One region of the Bacillus sp. F9_6S_D1_P_5 genome, then DNA from elsewhere that is predicted to be linked to it. Evidence: riboswitches for the same ligand, from Rfam matches in the RefSeq annotation. Region 1 holds a riboswitch; each other region holds the start of a gene.

Region 1 (5,575 bases):
TACAAGAGCGATTAAAAGAAGCACATAAAGATAAATTAAAACGTAATCGTATAAAGCGTCTTGTTGACGGGACGAGCAGTCCGAAGCATATTGAGAAGATGAAGAACCCGAAAAATGAATTGGCGTATCGTTCGTTTTACAATCCGACGACGTACGTGTGGGGACCGCCTGGAACAGGGAAGTCTTACAATTTATCACGTATTATTTCGGCTCATTATCAAAAAGGAAAATCGGTACTTGTATTAGCTCATAGTAATGCGGCAGTGGACGTATTAATGAGTGAAGTAACGAAGCAAATTGAGAAGAAAAAGAAATGGACACCTGGCGAAATTGTTCGTTACGGTTATAGCCAGCATGATCATATACGAAATCATGAAACGTTACTTGCGTCGAAGTTAGTTGAAACGACGAACGGATCTTGGGGAGAAGAAAGACTCTATTTAGAAGAAACACGACAAGATCTTCGCGAAAAGATTTTATCGTATAAAGCGACTTCTGCTGATAAGAAGCGTATACAAGAGATTGAAAGTGACCTTCGAAAGCAAAAAGCGAAAATTAAAGAAGTAGAAAAAGAATACATTGAAAATGCGAAAGTAATCGGCGCAACTTTATCGAAATGTGCCATTGATTCACTTATTTATGAGCGTACATTTGATTTAGTTGTCGTAGATGAAGTGAGTATGGCATATGTTCCGCAAATTGCATTAGCTGCTTCACTTGGAAAACGCATCGTCGTTTGTGGGGACTTTTTACAGTTACCTCCAATTGCGATGGCGAACCATGAACTCGTTCGAAAATGGCTTGGGGAAGATATGTTTTATCATGCTGGAATTGTTGAGTCTGTCAATAAATCAGAAGCACATCCAAACCTCTTCATGTTGCAGGAGCAAAGGCGTATGCATGCAGATATTTCGAAGTTTACAAACTCATTTATTTATAAAAATAGAGTATATGATCATCCGTCTGTTTCAGAGCGAAAAGAACTTGCGCAACTACAACCGTTCGCAAATGAGGCGAGTGTTTTATTTGATACGGGATTAATGGGCGCTTTTTCGTTAAAAGACGCTGCATCTGGTTCTCGTTTTAACATTATGTCTGGTTTAGTAGCGATGCAAATGATGTTAATTGGATTGTTAGACGGTGTTCAATCGATCGGTGTTGTTACACCTTACAGAGCACAATCCCGTTTCTTATCAACGTGTATCAGGGAAATATTGCAGAGAACGAAATATCAAAATATACCAGTTTTAGCAGCAACAGTTCATAAGTTTCAAGGGTCTGAAAGAGATATGATGATATTTGATACAGTGGATAGTTATCCGCAAGAACGACCTGGTGTATTATTCTTTGACCATAAAAATCATCGCCTCGTCAATGTAGCAGTGACAAGGGCGAGAGGGAAGTTCATTCAACTATCAGATTGTCATTATATGCGTAAAAATCTTTCGAGAAAACAAGCGTTATCGCAATTAACAGCTCATATAGAACGTCACGGAGATGTGTATGATCGCACGACATCAAGACAATTGTGGGAGCGAAAAATTTCGAAACGATTACGTTGGTTTATGGAAATGAATCTTGAAGAGCCGAAAGGGTTATTGAAAGATATTTTAGCCGCAAAACGAAAAATTATTATTTCACTTCCAAGTACAAAACAAGTGGATAAGCGAGTATGGCAAGCATTAATGCGTACAAATGCGCAAATAACAGTGTATAGTGATGGACCAGTTCCATTAAAAAATGTAAAGTTACAAAGACAAAACAAAGCATTCCCATTTATCGTAATTGATGATGAAATCTTCTGGGCAGGCGCGCCACTCACATCCCAAATGATGTTTGAAGGTAGTACGGAATTTCCGTACGTATGTGCAAGACTGCAAGCACCAGAAACAATTGGTGTATTAAAAGGGTTTTTAGATATCCGGTAAATTCGGATAGGAATTCCTTGACTTTTAATCAGAATGAACTTAGAATGAATGTAATTTAATATAATTTTATGAAAATTCTTATCGCGAGAGGTTGAGGGACTGGCCCTATGACACCTCGGCAGCGGATTCATTATGAATACTGTGCCAATTCCAGCAAGGTAACTTGAAAGATAAGAAAGAAGCTCATTTTGACTGTATATGCAGAAGCCTCTTTCTATCTTTTAGAAAGAGGCTTTTTTACGTGAAAATATAAGGGGGAAGAAAAATGGGAGCTACTGGAGTAACGTCACAAAGAAAAACAATCGAAGAGAGTATTGAAAGAAATAAGGAAAAGTACATAGAAACAAGTCATGATATTCATGCGAATCCGGAGATAGGTAACCAAGAGTTTTACGCATCAAGAACGTTAAGTTTATTGCTAGGGAGCGCAGGGTTTCAGTTGCAGCACAATATAGCTGGACATGAAACAGGTTTTATCGCGCGAAAAAGCTCAGGAAAACAAGGACCAGTTATCGCATTTTTAGCTGAGTATGACGCTTTACCAGGACTTGGTCATGCGTGTGGTCACAATTTAATTGGCACAATTAGCGTTGCGGCAGCAATCGCATTATCAGAAACGCTTGAAGAAATTGGGGGAGAAGTTGTCGTGTTTGGAACACCAGCTGAAGAAGGAGGACCAAACGGTAGTGCAAAAGCGAGTTATGTAAAGGCTGGTTTATTTAAAGATATTGATGCGGCACTTATGATTCATCCGAGTGGAAAAACAGCGACAACGAGTCCATCACTAGCAGTCGATCCACTTGATTTTCATTTTTACGGAAAAGCAGCTCACGCCGCAGCTTCACCAGAAGAAGGAATTAACGCATTAGATGCGGTCATTCAGCTGTATAACAGCATTAACGCACTTCGCCAACAACTTCCGTCAGATGTGAAAATTCATGGCGTTATTACTGAGGGCGGAAAAGCACCTAACATTATTCCTGACTACGCTGCAGCAAGATTCTTCATCCGCGCAGCAACGAGAAAAAGATGTGCGGAAATAACAGAGAAAGTAAGAAATATCGCAGAGGGAGCAGCATTAGCAACAGGTACGAAAGTGAAAATTCATCAATTCCAAAATGAAATCGATGAACTACTCGTAACAAAAACATTTAATGAAGTCGTAGCCGAAGAGCTAGAATTACAAGGTGAAGACGTAAATCGGAAAGAAAGATTTGGCATCGGCTCAACAGACGCAGGAAACGTAAGTCAAGTCGTACCGACCATTCATCCGTACATTAAAATTGGTTCAGACGATTTAATTGCACATACGAATGAATTTAGAGAAGCAGCACGTTCAGAACTTGGAGACAAAGCGTTAATTACATCAGCAAAAGCACTAGCAAATACGGCGTATCGATTAATTACGGAAGAAGGATTGTTAGATAAGGTGAAGGAGGAGTTTAAAGAGGCGCAGAGGAATCAAGGGTAAGGCGCTTTTTCGAATATAAATCTAATTCATATGCAGAAATAATAGAAAAGAACATTGAAAAATCAATGTTCTTTTCTATTTATGAATCATTTATTTCTTTAGTGATATCTTAAATCTGGTCTAGTCTAGTTTAATAGTAACGGTGATCTGTGAGTTCGAATTGCATTAAAGGATAATAACTAGAGAATGTGTTGTAATTAAAATTTATATTTCTATATTAATTTGTAAAATAAATTCAATTTATGTTATTATATTTCCCTTGGACTGACAGTTTATAGAATGTATAGTGAATATTTGACAAGTTAAAATAGGGGATGTATTACGTTGAAATGGTTATCTTGGGACAGAAATTTAAAAACTAGATTGATTGGCGAAACTATGTTCAATACATTGTTTTGGATGTATTTTCCGTTTATGGCAATATACTATAGCGATGCTTTTGGTAAAGCAATTGGCGGAATTTTAATGGCAATTATACCTCTTGTAGGCATAATAGGTAATTTGTTAGGTGGATATTTAGCTGATCGATTAGGGCGTCGACCTGTCATGCTATTAGGCACAATCATACAAGTAGCAATGTTTGCGGTTTTTGCTTTATCTCATTCACATTGGATTAATTATTTAGCCTATATCGGTATTGGAATTAGCGGGGCAATATACAGTCCAGCAAGTTCTGCAATGATAGCTGATATAGTGCCAGAAAAGGATAGAAGGGTAGTCTTTGCCACTTTTGTTACAGCAAATAATATTGGTGCTGTATTTGGACCAGTGTTAGGTTCATTTTTCTTCTTTCATTATCGAAGTGAATTGTTATGGACTTGTACAATTGTTACATTTATTTATTTTATAGCAATCTATTTCATAATTAGAGAAACGTTTCCAAAAGCTTCTAAAAATAATAGGGACAAAAACAAAATATCGAAAATCTTTAAAGAACAATGGAATAATTATACGAAAATCTTTAGTGATAAAATTTTCGCTCTTTATATAGTTGCTGGAATATTCATTATGATAGCTTTCATGCAACTCGATCTTTACCTTGCGTTATATGTAAAAGAATTTGTACCAACACAATCTCTTTTCTCATGGAGTACTGGTTCATTCTCTCTAAGTAATACTGAAATTTTCGGATGGATGATGGGGTTGAATGGGATTTTATTTGTTTTATGTTCTTTACCTGTTGCAAAATACTTTGAGAATTGGAGCGACCGAAATGTTTTAATTGTCTCTAATGTTTTATTTGGAACCGGTATGTTTTTAATAGGTCTAACGACGAATATATGGTTACTGTTTGGCTTTATGGCAATATTAACTATTGGGGAATTGATTCGTTCGCCAGTTGTGCATAGTTTTGTCAGTAAATATGCACCTGAAAATTCTAGAGGACAGTATATGGCAGCATCTAATTTACAGTTTACCATTGGGCGTTTTATTGCACCAATAATGATTGTATTTTCTACATGGCTATCTCCAATTGTTGTGTTCGGAATTATATTACTTTGTACCCTTGTTAGTGCAGTTTTCTATGTGAAAGTATTTCGTATGATTTCAAATACAACTATGCATAATGAATGATCAATTATTAAAGAAGCTTGTAAATCAATAACAAGCTAATAAAATACCATTTAAAAACGCTATTTTTTTCCGTTGAATCATAGGAGAGAATAGCGTTTTTGTATGTGTAATTTTGTAGAAGTGATAAAGTTTAGGAGGGAACAGTTTCAGGAAGCTAACGTATACTTTGCTGCTAAAGTACACCGTACATGTTTTTTAGTAAATAAAATTTGGGTGATGAGCGTATAGCGAGTAGCGGTTATTCCTGTGTGGTTTTTGTATTTAGATGGAAGAGAGCCTAAGGATGGATTGGGAATGAAATTTCAATGACTGGCAGTTTTAAACGATTCTATTATAAAATAAGTATCTTTTTTATAACTTAACAAAGTATTTCATTTAACTAGATTAAAATAGGTTTTTTACATTTAGAAAGTTCAGTATTATTAGTTTCTTACATACTTTTCCTATTTGTAATGGTATAGTAAAATATAGTAAAAAGAGAGGGGATTAGTATGGCGATAATTGGAATTGATTTAGGGACAACTAATAGTTTAGTAGCGACATGGTCGGAAGATGGTGCAAAGCTTATTCCTAATGTTTTAGGTGAATTTCTCACACCATC
Region 2 (5,575 bases), on a different contig from region 1:
GATGATTCTTGTACTAGGGACACTTACGGCAATTGGGCCGTTATCTATCGATATGTATTTGCCTTCGTTACCGAAATTAACGGATGATTTACAGACAGGTGCATCCCTAGCGCAACTAACATTAACAGCTTGTTTACTTGGGCTTTCAGTAGGGCAATTATTTGTCGGTTCAATTAGTGATATTTATGGAAGGCGCAAACCTCTTATTATTGCTCTTATTATTTATGTTGCTTCTTCTTTACTTTGTGCTATTGCACCTTCTATTTGGAGTTTAGTGTTATTGCGCTTCTTACAAGGGGCTTCAGGATCGGCTGGGATTGTTATATCACGTGCGATGGTACGTGACATGTATTCAGGTTCTGAAATGACGAAGTTTTTCTCACTGCTTATGTTAGTAAACGGAGCAGCGCCTATTTTGGCACCGATTATTGGAGGACAATTGTTACAATTTACAACATGGCGCGGTGTCTTCATCGTTCTTGGAGCAATTAGTGTATTCATGTTAATATCAGCTACTTTCGTATTACGTGAAACATTACCTCCCGAAGAGAGAGAAACGGGTGGATTGTCAGGAACATTGGCGACGTACGGAAAGCTGTTAAAGGATCGTCTGTTTATGGGATATGCATTGTCACAAGGGCTAGTAACGGCGGCAATGTTTGCGTACATTTCAGGCTCACCATTTGTGTTGCAGAACATATACGGAGCGTCGCCACAGCAATTTAGTTTATTCTTTGCAATCAACGGTATCGGTATTATCATTGCTAGTCAGGTAACAGGTCGTTTAGCAGGGAAAGTGAATGAGAAGACATTATTTGTTGCTGGTATTATTATCGCAGCTGTTGGTGGCCTATCTTTATTACTGACAATCGTGCTCGGAATAGGTTTAATTGGTGTTTTATGCTCATTATTCCTTGTCGTATCAAGTGTCGGGGTTGTCTCAACGACTGGGTTCTCGTTAGCGATGAGAAATCAGAAACAAGCTGCAGGAACAGCATCGGCCTTATTAGGATTATTACAGTTCATCTCAGGAGCACTTGTTGCACCGTTAGTAGGTATTGGGGGAAGTAACACCGCATTACCGATGGGGGTTGTAATCGCTCTTTGTGAAATTGGTGCTGTATTATGTTATCTATTTATGGCCAGAAGAAGTGAAAAGCAGTTTGAAATGCAACAAAGACAAAATTTAGAGGCTTAAATTATAAAAAAGAGCTGATTCAAATACGTTTTGAATCAGCTCTTTTTTCATTTCTTTGAAATAACGCATACAGCTTCGTAAGGTGATGCAAAAGTTATTTGCATAAAGTGACGATACTGTGACAAAAATGTAGGCATGTATATTAAGCTATCGTCTTAAGTGTAAAAAGTAGGATGTTCTCGGTATAATAACAAGTGAAGATATAAGAAACTATAATGAGTAGTAGCTGTAGATAAAAGGAGAAGAAGAGATGAAGAAGGTTTTGGGTATTGCTGTAATGGGAAGTATGATCCTTCTAGCGGGATGTAATGGAAATAAAGATACGAAAGAACCGAAAGAAAAGGTAGAGCAATCTACTGAGCAAACAGAAGAGATGAAAGAATACCGTGCAGTACATGAAAAATACGATATGAAAATGAATAAAGAAATTAATAAAGCATTACAGTTATGGGAAGTGGCAAAAGAAAAGGGCGGTAAGGAAATAACGAATGCTACATATAAAGAAGACGTGCAGAAGGTAACAACGGGCATGTTAGAAGATATAGATCACATACGTAAAGAAATTCGTGTGCCGAAGTCGAAAGAACAAGAACATGAAATGTATGTTGGCTTCTTAAATGAAGCAGAACAAGCGATGAAAAAATTACAGAAGTTAGCTAAAGAAGAAGATTCATCTTTGATTCGTGATATAGAAATTAATTTTTCAACAGCATCGACATACTATAAACGTTTTCAAGCAGAAACGAAAAAATAACCTTGCGTATGCGCAAGGTTATTTTTTCTTCTTACCATCTCCGTCTTCATCCTCGGATACTAATGCCTTCTGTTCTTCGTGAAATTCAGAAATGGTTTGACCGGTAATATTATCGCATGGAGTATAAAAAGAAGTGATACGTTTCTTTTTAATAAAGAGTTTATCTCGCATTAACGGGCAGTAAGCTCCCCACCTCAAAATTCAGTGAAAGCAAAGAAGTTAGGTAGGGGATCAACTGCCCGTAAAAGCCCGATTGGTTCAACTAATAATCAGTGGGGGATGAACATCCCCCACTGATTAAAGTTTCACTTTATAGACCCCGATGATGACAAGTATAACGATTGTTAAGGGTAATCCTATAGTAGCAAGAAGTAAGGGATCCATCTTATAACTCCTTTAACAGTATTTCTTTTTATTATAAGTGAAAACCGTAATTTCGATAAACGACATTAAAAACTGATTTTTCTAAATATATCCAATTTGATTGACTTTTCATTTTTTCAGAATTATAATTCGAAATATACAATTTGAACCAAATAATAATATAGCAATTTACTTATCCAGAGAGGTAGAGGGACTGGCCCTATGACACCTCAGCAGCGGGTTCTGTAGTAGGAACACCGTGCTAATTCCAGCAAGCAAGTCTTGAAAGATAAGTGATGGGCCTTCGTTTATTAAGCCTTGATCTTATTTTTTAAGATCAAGGCTTTTTGTATTTTAAGAAGCGGAAAAGTAATAGGAACAAATATGTCAATAAAACAAAGTAAATTCATTTGTTTAGGGGGTTATCGAAGTGTATGTTATTAAAAAACTATCGGTTATGGTTTTCACGCTATGGGTCATTACGACAGTAACATTTTTGATTATGCATATCATTCCTGGGGATCCATTTTCATCAGATGCGAAAATCTTTCCAGAGGAAGTAATACAGAATATGAGGGCGAAGTATCACCTCGATGAACCGTTATGGAATCAATATGTCGCTTATTTAGATGGCGTAGTTCATTTTGATTTTGGTGAATCTGTTCAATCTACAGGTCAAGGTGTATCAGAAATTATAACGACAGGATTTGGTCCGTCAGCAATTATTGGTTTACAAGCACTTATTATTTCATTATTAGTCGGAATTGCAGCAGGTACATTTGCAGCCCTATATCATGGGAAAGTAATTGATTATAGTGTGAGCTTACTTGCGATTCTCGGTATATCTATTCCAAGTTTTATTTTAGCGCCACTATTTATACAAGTATTTGCTATACAGTTTGAATTGTTACCAGTAGCGTCTTGGGGCACATTCGAACATACGGTATTGCCATCCTTCGCATTAGCATTAGGACCAATTGCAGTGATTACGAGATTTGTTCGCTCTAATATGATTGAAGTATTGCAGAGTGATTATATTAAATTAGCAAGAGCGAAAGGTATACCAATTAAGAAGATTATTATAAGGCATGCCCTTCGAAATGCAATTGTTCCAGTTCTTACATTTGTTGGGCCGTTAATGGCTGGACTTTTAACAGGGACTTTCGTTATTGAAAAAATATTTTCCATTCCTGGTCTAGGAAAATATTTTGTAGATAGTATTTTTAACCGGGATTATCCGGTCATTATGGGAACGACGATTTTCTATAGTGCATTATTAATTTCTTGTATTTTCGTTACAGATATTATTCACCGTATTGTTGATCCACGTATTCGTTCTATTACGTAAGGAGGGGGGACATTTAAATGGGAGTTTATGAAATCAATAAACAGTTATTAACGAATGAAGAGAAAAAAGAATTAACGATAAATAAAGAGCAGCAAACGATTAGCCGAAAGAAGGAAGTGTTTCGCAAGTTTATATCAAACCCTATAGCAGTTTTAGGGGCAGTGACGCTATTACTAATTATTGTTTTTTCACTGATTGGCGAAAGTTTAACGTCATTTACTGCGAGTGAACAAGTAAAAGAAGCAACAAACTTACCCCCTAGTAGTGAGCATTGGTTCGGAACAGATGATCTAGGAAGAGACATATGGGCGCGCACCTGGGCTGGAGGGAAAATTTCACTAACAGTTGGATTAGTGGCAGCGGCTCTTGATATAGGAATTGGTGTACTAATCGGTGGCTTTAGTGGATATGTGAGAGGACGTAGTCGCCTTGGAACGTTAATTGATGAGTGGATTGTACGAGGGATTGAAGTGTTATACGGTATCCCATATTTATTAATTGTTATTTTATTATTAATCGTTATGAAACCAGGGCTTTTTACAATTATTATTGCCCTTGCATTAACAGGATGGATTGGCATGGCACGTCTCGTTAGGGCACAAGTATTATCCTTAAAGCAAAGAGAATTTGTTATTGCAGCAGAGCGATTAGGTACATCGCATATGAAGATTATATACGGACACATCATTCCGAATTTAACAGGCATTATTATCGTAAATTTATCATTTACAATTCCGGCAGCTATTTTCTCAGAATCATTTTTAAGCTTTATCGGACTTGGAGTACAATCACCGGCAGCGAGCTGGGGAACGATGACGAACGATGCACTCGGGACATTACTGAGCGGAGAATGGTGGCAATTATTCTTCCCAGCAATCATGATTGCGCTCATTATGTTTGCATTTAATGCAATTGGTGATGGTTTGCAAGATGCAATTGATCCAAAAATCGTAAAAAGGAATCGAAAGGAGAAAAAACATGGGACAGCTTTTATCTTTAGAAAACGTAACGTTAGCCGTTGAAAAAGAGAATAGTAAGCAAGCGATTGTGAAACATGTTTCCTTTTCTATTAACGAAGGTGAAATCGTTGCACTTGTAGGAGAGAGTGGTTCAGGAAAAAGTGTTACAGCACAATCTATTATTGGACTAAATCAAGAGTCTATTCACATCGATGATGGAAGTATCTCTTTCCAATCTCAAGGATTAACGAATTTACAAGAATCAGAGTGGAATCAAATTCGAGGGAAAGATATTTCTTTTATCTTTCAAGACCCTCTGTCTTCTTTAAATCCGACGATGAAGGTAGGAAGACAAATTACAGAAGTAATTTTGCAACACGAGAAAAAATCGAAAAGAGAAGCAAAAGAAATTGCAATTAACTTATTAAATGATTTAGGGATACATGAAGCAGAGAAACGTTTTGAACAGTATCCACATCAATTAAGTGGAGGGATGAGACAACGTATTTGTTTAGCAATTGCATTTGCTTGTCACCCAAAGCTCGTTATTGCAGATGAGCCTACAACTGCATTAGATGTAACGATTCAAAAGCAAATTATGGAGTTGCTCAAGGCGAGAAAAGAAAAACAAAACACGAGCATTTTATTAATTACACATGATTTGGCACTTGTACGTGAAGTAGCAGATCGAGTAGTTGTGATGTACGGGGGACGTGTTGTTGAAAAAGGGACGATACAAGAAGTAATAGGTTCACCGAAGCACCCGTATACGAAAAGTTTATTGCAAGCTATTCCGAATATGGATGATGCTGAAAAGGTACTTAGGGCAATTGAGGGAACAACACCATCAATTGAAACATTGAACAGCTTTGGGTGCCCATTTGTAAATAGATGCCCAGTAGCAATACAAGAATGCATTCATCGTTTCCCAGAGAGAACAACATATTCTGGAG
Region 3 (5,575 bases), on a different contig from region 1:
AATCACTTGAAAAATAAAATAGCAGTTGTGACAGGGGTAAGTCGTCTAGATGGTATAGGTGCAGCGATTTGTAAAGAATTAGCTGAAGCAGGATACGATATATTTTTTACGTATTGGACAGCGTACGATAAAGAGATGCCTTGGGGCGTTGAGCAAAGTGAACAAATACAATTAAAAGAAGAGTTACTAAAAAACGGTGTTAAAGTATCAAGTATGGAGTTAGATTTAACTCAGAATGATGCGCCGAAAGAGCTTATAAATAAAGTTACTGAACAACTGGGCTACCCTCATATATTAATTAATAATGCAGCATATTCTACGAATAATGACTTCTCTAATTTGACTGCTGAAGAATTAGATAAGCACTACATGGTAAATATTCGCGCGACTACATTGTTAAGTAGTCAATTTGCCCGAGGGTTTGATAAGAAATCTGGTGGTAGAATTGTGAACATGACGTCGGGACAATTTCAAGGACCTATGGCAGGAGAACTAGCGTATGCAACAACGAAGGGAGCAATTGACGCCCTTACGAGTACGTTGTCAGCTGAGGTAGCTCACCTAGGAATAACAGTGAATGCAATTAATCCAGGCCCAACTAGTACAGGGTGGATGACTGAGGAGATAAAGCAAGGATTAAAGCCGATGTTTCCTTTTGGTAGAATTGGTGAGCCGAAGGATGCAGCAAGACTCATTAAGTTTTTAGTAAGTGAAGAAGCAGAATGGATTACGGGACAAGTTATTCATTCTGAAGGTGGGTTTAAAAGATAAAAAGAAGGTATCTCACTAGGGTGAGATACCTTCTTTTTTAATCCTTTTTCAATCTTCGTGCAACACCGTTACCTAAAGACTGTAACCCTTGAACGAGGATAATTAAAATAAAGACGGTTGCATACATTACTTCCGGTTCGTATCGTAAATGCCCAAATCGATATGCTAAATCACCAAGACCGCCAGCACCTACAAGTCCAGCCATTGCTGTTGCGCCAATTAAGCCGATTGTTGCGATTGTTAACCCAAGTACAAGGGAGGGACGAGCTTCTTTCACCATAACGTGCCAAATGATTTTTATAGTAGAAATGCCCATCGCTTGATAAGCTTCAATAACACCACGATCCACTTCTAATAAAGCCGTTTCCATTAACCTTGCAATATAAGGGGCCGTGAATACGACAAGTGGTACGATGACACCTTGCACACCAATCGATGTTCCCATTAGAAACTTTGTAAAAGGTAAAATAAAGAATAGTAGAATGATAAACGGAAGAGAGCGAATGATATTAATAATTGTATCCAGAATTGGATAAATGATTTTATTTTCGTGCTGCCCACCAGGTCTCATTAAAACAAGTGTGACGCCAAGTGGTAGTGCAATAAGGATAGAGATGAATAGTGAAATAGATGTCATTTGAAATGTTTGAATGGTTGCTTCCCATATGACTTTACCCCATTCATCCAAAAAGGACTTGTTTCCCATAATCTGTTCTACCTCCTTCTACGATGATCCCTTGCTCTTGTAAAAATGATAAAGCACGGTCTACTTCAGTTTTTTCACCTTGCATATGAATGATCAGTTTCCCATATGCTTCATGTTTTAACTGTGTAATATTACCGGATAAAATATTCGGATACACTTGAAAACGTTTTGTAGCGATAGCTAACGCTGGTTCGCCAGGAGAAGTTCCTATAAATGAAAGTGTTACGATTTCTCCGGTTCTTTGTAGCTCTTTCTGTACGTCTTCAGGAATCTTCGCTGCAAATGCACTATTTACGAATTTTTTCGTTGTTGCATGTTGTGGGTTTGTGAATATATCCTTCACAGTCCCGCTTTCAACTACTGCTCCATGTTCCATGACAGCAACTCGGTCACATATACGCTGGATGACATTCATTTCATGTGTAATTAATAAAATTGTGATCCCAATTTCTTCATTAATCTTTAATAATAGATCAAGAATAGATTCCGTTGTTTCTGGGTCTAAAGCGCTCGTTGCTTCGTCGCTTAATAACACTTCTGGTTCATGGGATAGTGCACGTGCAATGGCAACACGTTGTTTCTGACCACCAGAAAGTTCACTCGGATAGGCATCTTTTCGGTTGAAAAGGTCGACAATGCGTAAATATTTTTCTACTCTTTTTTCGATCTCCGTTTTTGGAATGCCAGCAAGGCGTAACGGTAATGCAATATTTTCATAAACGGTAACAGTTTTAAGTAAATTGAATCCTTGAAAAATCATCCCGATTTTTTGTCGCGCTTTTGCAAGTTCCTTTGCTGATAAAGTTGTTAAGTCTTGATCGTTGACAATGATATTTCCTGTCGTTGGTTTTTCTAATAAATTTACACATCGAATTAATGTACTTTTACCAGCGCCGCTATATCCAATGATTCCAAATACTTCGCCCCTTTTTACTTGGAGGGAAGTAGGTTTAAGAGCTTCCACATTCCCCTTTTTTGTTGTAAATACTTTGGATACATTTTTTAATTCAATCATTATCGTCAGCTCCTACCAAGACGGTAAAACAGAACCATCAAATTTTTTCTCGATAAATTCTTTTACTTCTTTAGATTGATAAGCTTTCTTTAATTTATTTACAACGGCATCATCTTTATTTTCAGTACGAACAACGACCCAGTTCACATATGGTGAATCTTTTCCTTCACGGAAGATAGAATCTTTCGCAGGGCTTAATTTTGCACCTAATGCAAAGTTTGTATTAATTGCAGCTGCTTTCACTTCACTTAGTTGTGTCGGTAATTGAGATGCCTCTAATTCAACAATCTTTAAATTTTTCGGATTTTCAATTACATCTTTCGCAGTCGCTTTTTCTGTAGCCTTTGGATCCACTTTTAAAACACCTGCTTTTTCAAATAGCTTTAAAGCTCGAAGTTCATTCGTTGGATCATTTGGCACAGCAATCGCATCGCCCTCTTTTAAGTCTTTTACATCTTTTAAGCTTTTAGAATATACGCCCATAGGGAATGTTACTGTTGAAAATACTTCAGTTAATTTCATATTGCGTTCAGCTTTAAATACGTCTAAATATGATTTCGTTTGATAGCTATTTACATCGAGGCTTTTTTCATCTAAAGATACGTTTGGTGCTACATAATCATTAAATACTTTTACATCAATTTCGAGTCCGTCTTTCGCTGCCACTTCTTTCACCTTTTCAAAAATTTGTTCATGCGGTCCACCCGTTACGCCGACAGTAATCTTTTTCTCATCTAACGTTTTTACCTCTTTATCGGAATTAGCACCACATGCACCTAACAATAATACCGCTCCACTTACAATGCTCAATAATACTTTTTTCATCTATAGTTCCCCCTTCATATACGTTCCAAAATAAAAAGCACCTCTCAAAAATAAGAGAGGTGCCGAATAGACAAAATAGGATCCTCTCTTATCTTCCAAAACGAAAACTCGTTTTGCAGGAATTAGCACCTTAGCTTATACGTCATAAGCTCGGTTGCCGGGCATCATCGGGCCAGTCCCTCCGCCACTCTTGATAAGAGTATGTGTATGTAGTTTTTTAATATGGTACTAATAGTAAATCTTACAAAAAGAATTGTCAATGTTATTTTCTGAATATATTTTATTTTAAGGTAATCGAAACGTTACCTTTTTTATGTCCCTTTTCCACATACATATGCGCTTCAGAAATTTCTTCTAATCGGTAAGTTCTATCAATAACAGGTTTTAAATGTTCTGTTTCAGTTAGTTCTTTTAGTAGAATCATATCCTCTTTACTTACCTTTGCCATCATTCCATTAACAGATACATATTTTCCATTGGGTGTTAATGTATTTGTACAAAGGGATTTTTTATACTTCCCAACTGCATCAAATATAATATCGTAGCGCTCGCGCCTCTTAGTAAAATCTTCTTTCGTATAATCAATTACTTTATCAGCTCCTAAAGATTGAACGAGTTCAAAATTTGAATTACTACAAACAGCCGTAACGGTCGCACCGAAATATTTAGCAAGTTGTACAGCAGCTGTTCCTACCGATCCTGAGGCACCATATATGAGCACTTGTTGCCCTTTTTTTATAAGGCCCTTTCTCAGGAAATGCAATGCTGAAGTTCCACCAAAAGGAATAACTGCCGCTTCTTCATACGTCACATTGGTAGGTTTTAATGTTATTAATCCACTTTCATGTACGCATGTGTACTCGGCGTAACCGCCGAGGTTTAGTTCTGTTAATGCAAAAATAGGATCACCTTTTTTAAATTGAGTTACATCTGTTCCAATTTCCTCAATTTCTCCAGCTAATTCTACACCAAGTATAGGGTTTCTCGGTTTTCTGAAACCTAATATGATCCGCATAGGAATCCAAAATAAGAGGGGACTATTAAAACCGCGTATTCTACAATCTCCAGTCGATACACTTGTTGCGTGAATTTTAACTAATACTTCGTTCTTTTTAGGCGTAGGTTTCTCTATATTTTGAAGCTGAAGAACGTTAGGTGGTCCATACTTTGTGCAAATAATTGCTTTCATAATGACCTCCTGAAATGAGTTGTTGTTATTTATATCATATTTAAAATCTTCATTAAACATGTCGCTATATAGAGAATATAGATTAAAAATTATATAGATTTCATAGGAAAAGAGGTGATATTATTTTTGGAAAGGGGGCGACATTATGAAAAAAATTATTTTTGTTTCAAGTTTAGTACTTGCAATCAGTCTAGGGGCAGGGTGTAGTAATGAGAAAACAGCAAAGATGGATGAACCGAAAAAAGAATCAGTTCAAAAAGAAAAGGAATTAGCAGCGAAGGATGTTTTCAAGAAAACGAACGAAGCTTTTAAAAATGAAGAGCATGTAACGATGACATATGGTGTAGGGGTAAAAGCTGAGGGAACAGAGATGGATATATTAAAGGCTAAGATGCAATTAGAGCCAAAGACAAAGAATTCTCGTTCTGAAATGAATATTTCCGGTACAGATGTTGTAGTGTATACTGTGGATGGTAAAGTTGCTGGTGAGGTGAAAAATCCTAATACAGGAGAAGTTATAACCGTACCAGAGGAGCAATTAAACGCTGGTGGAATGAAAGCGACTCAAGATATTATAGATAAATTAGAAGTACCGGAAGTAGTTTTAGATAAAATGAAGATGGAGAAAAGCGGAGATAAATATAAACTGAAATTTACATTAAAAGGGAAAGAAACAGAAAGTATGTTAACTAGCATGGATGAAACGCAGAAGAAAATGTTACAAGCACAAAATGCGAAAATAGAAGAAGTGGATGCAGAATATATCATTACAAAAGATTTTAAATATGAATCAGCAAAGATAGACATGATTATGAGTAGTAATGGCAAGGATAAAGCACACATTATTACGAACGCAAAGTATACGTCGTACGAAAAGTTTGACCCAATACAATTGCCAGCAGCAAAGTAACAGTTTTGATGAGGGGACCTAAAATAAGGTGCCCTCTTTTTTGTATACTTTCTTCATAGGAAAATAGGTACAATATGAAGAGGAAAAGATGTAGAAGAGGAGAGTGTCATTTGAAAAAAAGAAAGATAGCGGTGGTTATGATGGCTTATACAGTGTTGC

What was found. Region 1 has a riboswitch for S-adenosylmethionine ahead of ACUXEY_RS02640 (M20 family metallopeptidase). Riboswitches for the same ligand answer to the same signal wherever they lie in the genome.
Region 2: it holds a riboswitch for S-adenosylmethionine, as region 1 does, so the genes downstream of both, ACUXEY_RS23395 (ABC transporter permease) here and ACUXEY_RS02640 (M20 family metallopeptidase) in region 1, are expected to answer to the same signal.
Region 3: it holds a riboswitch for S-adenosylmethionine, as region 1 does, so the genes downstream of both, ACUXEY_RS23440 (MetQ/NlpA family ABC transporter substrate-binding protein) here and ACUXEY_RS02640 (M20 family metallopeptidase) in region 1, are expected to answer to the same signal.

What each region holds. Positions count from the first base shown of each region.
Region 1 covers NZ_JBTREW010000001.1:532,875-538,449, forward strand. Annotated here, with positions in the region: gene ACUXEY_RS02635 (AAA domain-containing protein) at 1-1,928, shown strand, start outside; SAM riboswitch class I at 2,004-2,105, shown strand; gene ACUXEY_RS02640 (M20 family metallopeptidase) at 2,194-3,399, shown strand; gene ACUXEY_RS02645 (MDR family MFS transporter) at 3,724-4,974, shown strand; gene hscC (molecular chaperone HscC) at 5,466-5,575, shown strand, end outside.
Region 2 covers NZ_JBTREW010000024.1:40,473-46,047, reverse strand. Annotated here, with positions in the region: gene ACUXEY_RS23410 (multidrug effflux MFS transporter) at 1-1,198, shown strand, start outside; gene ACUXEY_RS23405 (hypothetical protein) at 1,449-1,952, shown strand; gene ACUXEY_RS23400 (DUF3951 domain-containing protein) at 1,971-2,123, opposite strand; SAM riboswitch class I at 2,506-2,611, shown strand; gene ACUXEY_RS23395 (ABC transporter permease) at 2,746-3,663, shown strand; gene ACUXEY_RS23390 (ABC transporter permease) at 3,681-4,685, shown strand; gene ACUXEY_RS23385 (ABC transporter ATP-binding protein) at 4,642-5,575, shown strand, end outside.
Region 3 covers NZ_JBTREW010000024.1:49,943-55,517, reverse strand. Annotated here, with positions in the region: gene ACUXEY_RS23455 (SDR family oxidoreductase) at 1-771, shown strand, start outside; gene ACUXEY_RS23450 (methionine ABC transporter permease) at 809-1,477, opposite strand; gene ACUXEY_RS23445 (methionine ABC transporter ATP-binding protein) at 1,452-2,492, opposite strand; gene ACUXEY_RS23440 (MetQ/NlpA family ABC transporter substrate-binding protein) at 2,505-3,317, opposite strand; SAM riboswitch class I at 3,403-3,517, opposite strand; gene ACUXEY_RS23435 (NAD(P)-dependent alcohol dehydrogenase) at 3,598-4,506, opposite strand; gene ACUXEY_RS23430 (DUF6612 family protein) at 4,652-5,416, shown strand; gene ACUXEY_RS23425 (FAD-binding protein) at 5,527-5,575, shown strand, end outside.